DNA from 3 places in the Streptomyces sp. NBC_01451 genome. Region 3 is predicted to be linked to each of the others. Evidence: riboswitches for the same ligand, from Rfam matches in the RefSeq annotation. Region 3 holds a riboswitch; each other region holds the start of a gene.

Region 1 (2,257 bases), 640 kb from region 3:
CAGCGGCTCCGCGTTGATGAGCCTAACCGGCTCCGGGGGATCGGCCAGCCGTCCGACCACCCCATGGACGGAACATGAACGGAACCCAGGGTAAACATTGTTCCCCCAGGGAACAAAAAGCCCCGCTCCGGTGCGTACGGGGGAAGACGCACCGAAGCGGGGAGCCCGTGGGGGACGGGGGTGACCCTCACGGGCCCTCACTATGGAAGGCACGGATGTGAGAGCCCTGTGGTTCACCTACGAACCGGCCGGGATGCGGGGAGGGTTCCGGCCCGCAGGTGCCGGGGTCGGCGGCGGTTCGGCCGAGCCGCAGCGGCGTCGGCCGAGGTGCAGCCGCGTCAGCCGCGTCAGCTGAGGTGCAGCTGCTGGCCCGGGAAGATGAAGTCGGCGTCGTCGATGATGTCCTTGTTCAGCTGGAAGAGCTTCTGCCAGCCGCCCTTGACGTCGTGCGCCTCGGCGATCGCGCTCAGGCTGTCGCCCTTGACGACCTTGTACTCGCCGTCGCCCTTCTTGACCTTCTTGCCGGTCGGGGTGGTGACGGTCTTCTTCGCGGCCGGCCGGTCCTGCGAACGCGAGGCCGGCTGGTTGTCGGTGGAGCGGGTGGAGGTCTCGCCGGAGTTGCTGGAGCTGTTCGAGCTGCTGGACGAGCTGTTGTCGCTCGTGCCGGTGCCGCTGCTCGCGCCGCCGTTGTAGGAGGCGCTGGACAGGCCCGTGCCGCAGACCGGCCAGGCACCCTTGCCCTGGCCCGCGAGGACCTTCTCGGCGATGGTTATCTGCTGGGACTTGGAGGCCTGGTCGGCGGTGGAGGCGTACGCCGAGCCGCCGTACGCGGCCCAGGTCGAGGCGGAGAACTGGAGGCCGCCGTAGTAGCCGTTGCCGGTGTTGATGGACCAGTTGCCACCGGACTCGCACTGGGCGACCGTGTCCCACTCGGCGGAGGTGGCGGCGGAGGCGGAGCCGGCCGCGAGGAGCGGAGCGGCGACCGCGGCACCGGTGACACCGGCGATGGCGACGACCCGGGTGGCCTTGGACGGACGGCGGTGCTTGCCCTTACCGGTAAACAGCATGCGTGATCCCCTCACCGACGCCTGCGAGGTGAGCTGTCGGGTTCGGGCCGGTTGAGTTGCCCGGCCGTACGTCCCTCTCGGGCGGCGTACGGCTTCACCCCAAGCCGCTCCGGGACAACTGCCCGGTGCGGCACTTACCTTGGGTCCCCCGCTCCTGCCTACGGCGCTTGATAGCGACGACTGTTCCCGTACGGCCGTTGGCAGGATTCGGCGTTACGACCGGCGGGGCCCACTGTGGCGGGCGATGACGACCGTAAACAGCTGATCCTCCGAAATACAAAGACGATCAGGGCTTCTGAGACCTTTGTCTCACCGCATCGATAACGGACATTCAGCGTCAAACCATGACGTGAACTCCGGTTAGTTTTGCCCGGGTTCGCTACCTAGCGCAAGGGTCTGACCGGGGAGGACGAGGCCCGAGTCCGCGTCGAGGAAGGACTCGGTCCCGGCGGGGGTCCCGGACTGTCCGCCCGCGAGATCGAGCGAGTCGGTGACACCCCAGAGGACGCCCCCGACACTGCCGGCGTACGAGCCCTCGGCCTGGCCGCGGTGACGACCGGTACCGGCGGGGGTTTCGGCGCCGACGGACGCCTCGGCGCCGACTTCACCAACCTGATTTCCCGCACTGCGCCCGGATTTGCCCCCTTCTTCACCCGTTGCGGAGCCCACGGGCGAAACACTCCCTTCCGCCTCGCCGCCCGCGCCCGGCGACGGGGCGGAAGGGGACGGCGACAGGGAGATGGCCGACCCGGCGGAGTCGCCGGGGCCGGTCGTGGCCCCGAGGGACGGCACGGAGGACGGCGACGAGCCGGAGGCGTCGGTCGGGGCCGAGGGGTCGACAGAGGGCGACCCCGAAGGGGTGGGTGACGCCGAAGTCGAGGAGGAGGGAGTGGAGTCCGAGCCCGAGGCCAGACCCAGGCCCGAGGTCCCGTCCGCGGCATCGTCGGCGCCACCCCCGGCCACGCCGGTGTCGACGTCGGCCGAGGCGGTGTCCTTGCCGAGCCCGGACAGCAGTGCGCAGGCCTCCCAGGCCCCCGCCCCCTGGTCGGCGAGTATCTTCTCGCCGATGGCGATCTGCTGCGAACGGCTGGCCTGGTCGGCGCTCCCGGCGTACGCGAGACCGCCGTACTTCTCCCAGTCCGCCTGGGTCAACTGGAGCCCGCCGTAGTGGCCGTTGCCGGCGTCGGCAC
Region 2 (2,257 bases), 3.2 Mb from region 3:
CCTGCTCCCTGGCCTGCGGAAGCTGCTCGGCCACGATCTGGTCGAGCAGCCTCCCGCGTACCGCGAGGTTCGTGTAGTCGAAGTCGCCCTCCGGGCGCCGGTCCGCGAGCAGTACCGCGAACCGGTCGGCCCAGCCGACGAACGCCCCGTCGGGGCCGGGGTCGCCAACGCCCTCGGTGAAGCTGTCCCCCACCGCCACGTACGACCCGATCACCGCTCTGCTGTCATTCTTCGAATCGTCTGCCACATCGGCCCATGATTCACCTTCCGATGTGAGCTACGCGACCGTAGGAAGGGGTTGACTCGCGGTGAGATAAGCCACTCGTCAAGTGTTGGTCAACCCGGAATAACGGGACGACGCGACTCGTGGCCCACCTCATCGTGCGCGTGTCAGCCGACGGCGACGCCCTTCGAGCGGAGATACGCGACCGGGTCCACGTCGGAGCCGTAGTCCGGGGTGGTGCGGATCTCGAAGTGCAGGTGCGGCCCGGTCACGTTGCCGGTGGCACCGGAGAGGCCGATCTGCTGCCCCTCCGTCACGCTCTGGCCCGCCGAGACGGAGAGCTGGGAGAGGTGGGCGTACTGGGCGTAGTAGCCGTCGGCGAGCTGGATGACGACCTGGTTGCCGTACGCGCCGCCCCAGCCGGCGGAGACGACGGTGCCGGCGCCGACGGCCTTGAGCGAGGTACCGGTCGGGACGACGAAGTCGACGCCCGTGTGGTAGCCGCTGGACCACATGCTGCCCGCGACGTGGTAGGCGGTGCCGATGGTGGCACCGGCCACCGGAAGCGTGAAGCCGCCCGAACTGCCGGTGTCGGCAACCTCGGTCGTCGTCGAGGTCTGGGCCGTCGCGCTCTCGGCGGCCGGCTTGGAACTCTCCGTCCGCGTGGACTTCGAGGAGGACGAGGACTTGGCGGAGGACGAGGAAGGCGAGGAGGCCGACGCGGCCTTCTTGCCGATCGTCAGCTTCAGACCGGGGTGGATCAGACCCGGATCGGCGCCGATGGCGGTGCGGTTGTCCGAGTAGAGCTTCTGCCAGCCACCGCTGACGCTCTGCTCCTGGGCGATCTTCGAGAGGTAGTCGCCGGCCTGGACCGCGTAGGTCCTGACACTCGACTTCTCGGCGGCGGAAGGCGCCGACGCCGCGGACTTCTCGGTTTTGGCCGTCTTGGCGGAGACGTTTTCGGCCGTTACGGACTTGGCGGTCTCCGAAAGCGTCGACACGGACTGCGTCGCGGACTCGGCCGTGGCCGCATGGGCTCCGGTGGCTCCCAGCAACGGCAGAGCGAGTGCCGCTCCGCCGGTTCCGGCGACGGCTATCGAGCGGGTGAATCGCTGGGACTTCGGACGGCGGTGCTTACCCTTCGCGGGCATGGCGAATTCCTTCTCCGTCGCCTGCGAGGTGAGCTGTCGGGTGCGGACTGGAGATGTCCGGCCACGCCTGAACGTGACTTAACCCCAAGCCTGTTCCAGAGACCGGAACAGGCGTTCTACCTGTGGGTCCCCCGCTCCTGCCGTTCTCGGGTGTTCGATGCGGGCTCCGGGCGGCGGCAGGATTGGGCGTCCGTCCGGATTGGTGGCGAACGTAAGCGACCAGGACGCACCGGAACAAGCCTCAAGTTCCCTGTGTACGGATTTCCTGTGATCCTCCCCAGAATTCCCGGTCACTGTCCGTGAATTCCGGATCTCTCAATCCCTGGAACTCCCTTGAAGCACACCGAAATTACGTGAACATGACGGCGACTCAGGGTCACGGATATGACCCTGCTCACGCACTGGATTCACAGCAACCCTCATTTCCTTGCGAGTTGGAATGAAGGCGCCATAACGGACAGAAGAATCAGATCCGACGAAGTCGGAAAACCGCCGCTTCGAGGTCACCCTTCAGCCCGGTCCGCAGGCCACGATGCAGGAGCACGGCCCCACGGTGGATTTCACCCGTTTCACGGCATTCATAGGTCGCCGCCGGGTCGAGGCCGCGCAACCGCAGCGCCGGGACCGGTTCCCCGTAGTGCTGCGCCTGGAGCCAGGCGAGGACGACGGTCTCGTCCCCGAGCACGTACTGCACCGCGCTCAGCCCGCCGGTGGGGCGCCGCAGCCGGTAGAGGTCGCCGCGCTGCACGACGGGCCGGATCTCCTTGTAGAGCCCCACCCACTCCCCCGCCTCGGCCAGCTCCTCCTCCGTCCACTTCGTGAGGTCGCCGCCGACACCGAGCACTCCGGCCATCGCGCTCACGAACCGGAACCGCAACGAGCT
Region 3 (2,257 bases):
GCGGCTGGAACGGGCCCTCGCCCGGGACGGCGCCAGGCGCGACGGGCCGGAGGCCGCCGAGGGTTTCACCACCGCCCTCCTCGCCGAACTCCCGCACGGCGACGGGATCGTACGCATCCTCAACCGCGGCCACCCCCCGCCCCTGCTCCTCGCCGCCGACGGCACCCTGCGCGCCCTGGACCCGTCCGCACCCGCGCTGCCGCTCGGCATGGGCGACCTGGGCAACTGGCCCGACCGCGTGGAGGAGACCCCCCTGCCGGGCGGCGCGACGCTGCTCCTGCACACCGACGGGCTGTCCGAGGCCCGCGACGAGCACGGCACCTTCTTCGACCCGGCCGCCCGGCTCACGGGCCGCGTCTTCCGCGCCCCGGCCACCCTGCTCGCCACCCTCGCGGACGAGGTGCGCCGGCACTCGGGCGGCAGGACCACGGACGACATGGCGCTGCTCGCCGTACGACGGTTCTGACCGCGGTTCTGGCAGTGGTTCTGACTGCGGTTCTCATCGGTTGTCACCGAAGGTGAGTGAGTGATCTCTCTCCGCACAGCACCTGACACACAGTCAATACTCGGGAGTCACTTACCTCATGGTCAACTCGCCCGATTTTCACCGGTGGTGACTAGAAAGTCCTCGGGAAAAGGATTAACGATCAACGGGAACAGCTTGGAATCAGGTGGCCAGGTCTATTAACGTTCGATAACGCAGCGCGGTTGTCCCAGCCGTCACAAGAGACGGCTCCGTGCGCACGTGCCGAATCCCGCAAGGGAACCGGGGAACCACCAACTTGGGGTGAATCGCTCGTCCGCCTCCGTGGCAACACGGCAGGTATACGCGCGTAGGAGACCTTCCTGCTCCGAACCCGTCAGCTAACCCGGTAGGCGAGAAGGAAGGAAAGGAGCACGCCCACGTGGCGTCAAACCCGGCTGCCCCAGAGGCCCCGTTCATGCCGAGTCAGCGCAGCAGCGAGACCGAGGCCGGCAAGATCCCGACCTTCGGCTTCGGCAGCCGTCGCACCGACGAGGGCCCCTGGGAGGAGTGGAATCCCAGCGCGGACACCACTCGTCCGGTTCGCGGTCGGCACCGCGTCGGCAAGCAGCGCGGCGGCGGCGGACTCGCCCGCAGCTCCACCGTTCTCGGCGTCGGCGTCATAGCCGCTGTCGGCGGGGCAGGCATGGCCACCGCGCAGACGGGCAAGCCGCCGGTCTCCATCTCCATCCCCGACCTGCCCTCCGTCGGCTCGCCCTTCACGCACGACGACTCGGACGACGAGCCCAAGGGCTCCGCCACCGCGCTCAGCAGCGTCGGCGTCACCTCCGAGGAGACCGAGCAGGGCACCAGCGACGCGGGCGAGGCCCTGCGCGCCCGCATCATCCTCCAGGCCGAGCAGCAGAAGGACCAGGCCGAGGCCAAGGTCCAGCAGGCCGCCCAGGACGCCGCCGCGAAGAAGGCAGCCGCCGAGGCCGCCAAGGTGAAGCGCGAGGCCGCCGCGAAGGCCGCCGCCGCGAAGAAGAAGCTTGCCGACGAGGCCAAGGCGAAGCTGGAGGCCGCGCGTCTGGCCGAGCTGGCCAAGCAGTACACGCTGCCGACCTCCTCGTACACGATCACCTCGACGTTCGGCCAGGCCGGCTCGCTGTGGTCCTCCGGCTACCACACCGGCCTCGACTTCGCCGCGCCCACCGGCACGCCGATCAAGGCCGTCCACAGCGGCACGATCACCGAGGCGGGCTGGAGCGGCTCGTACGGCTACCGCACGATCCTCACCCTCGACGACGGCACCGAGCTGTGGTTCGCCCACCAGTCGTCGATCAACGTCAGCGTCGGCCAGAAGGTCGCCACGGGTGACGTCATCGGCCGCGTCGGCGCCACCGGCAACGTCACCGGCGCCCACCTCCACCTCGAGGTGCACACCAGCAGCTCGGACAGCGCCGGCATCGACCCGATGGCGTGGCTGCGGAGCATGGGCCTGAACCCGTAGAAGAACTCGTACGAGACCCGCTTTCCCGGTTCCGGCGGTCCTGTCCCGATGTCAGCTGACGTCGGGTGAGGGCCGCCGGTCCGGCGTTCACACGAACTTCGTGAAGCGGCCGGAATCAGCGCCTCCGTGGCAGGCGTTGATGATGAGCATGACTGCACTCCGCAAGCTCGGATCATCGGACCTAGAGGTCTTCCCGCTCGCCCTCGGCGGCAACGTCTTCGGCTGGACCGCCGACGAGACGAGATCCTTCGAGGTGCTCGACGCGTACGCCGCGGCCGGCGGCA

The links. Region 3 has a riboswitch for cyclic di-AMP ahead of OG595_RS19335 (M23 family metallopeptidase). Riboswitches for the same ligand answer to the same signal wherever they lie in the genome.
Region 1: it holds a riboswitch for cyclic di-AMP, as region 3 does, so the genes downstream of both, OG595_RS16445 (transglycosylase family protein) here and OG595_RS19335 (M23 family metallopeptidase) in region 3, are expected to answer to the same signal.
Region 2: it holds a riboswitch for cyclic di-AMP, as region 3 does, so the genes downstream of both, OG595_RS05435 (M23 family metallopeptidase) here and OG595_RS19335 (M23 family metallopeptidase) in region 3, are expected to answer to the same signal.

What each region holds. Positions count from the first base shown of each region.
Region 1 is NZ_CP109479.1:3,799,062-3,801,318, forward strand. It holds gene OG595_RS16445 (transglycosylase family protein) at 348-1,067, opposite strand; cyclic di-AMP (ydaO/yuaA leader) riboswitch at 1,071-1,243, opposite strand; gene OG595_RS16450 (transglycosylase family protein) at 1,428-2,257, opposite strand, start outside.
Region 2 is NZ_CP109479.1:1,248,993-1,251,249, forward strand. It holds gene OG595_RS05430 (SGNH/GDSL hydrolase family protein) at 1-214, opposite strand, end outside; gene OG595_RS05435 (M23 family metallopeptidase) at 391-1,374, opposite strand; cyclic di-AMP (ydaO/yuaA leader) riboswitch at 1,378-1,537, opposite strand; gene OG595_RS05440 (alpha-galactosidase) at 1,841-2,257, opposite strand, start outside.
Region 3 is NZ_CP109479.1:4,438,462-4,440,718, reverse strand. It holds gene OG595_RS19340 (PP2C family protein-serine/threonine phosphatase) at 1-466, shown strand, start outside; cyclic di-AMP (ydaO/yuaA leader) riboswitch at 737-894, shown strand; gene OG595_RS19335 (M23 family metallopeptidase) at 906-1,973, shown strand; gene OG595_RS19330 (aldo/keto reductase) at 2,122-2,257, shown strand, end outside.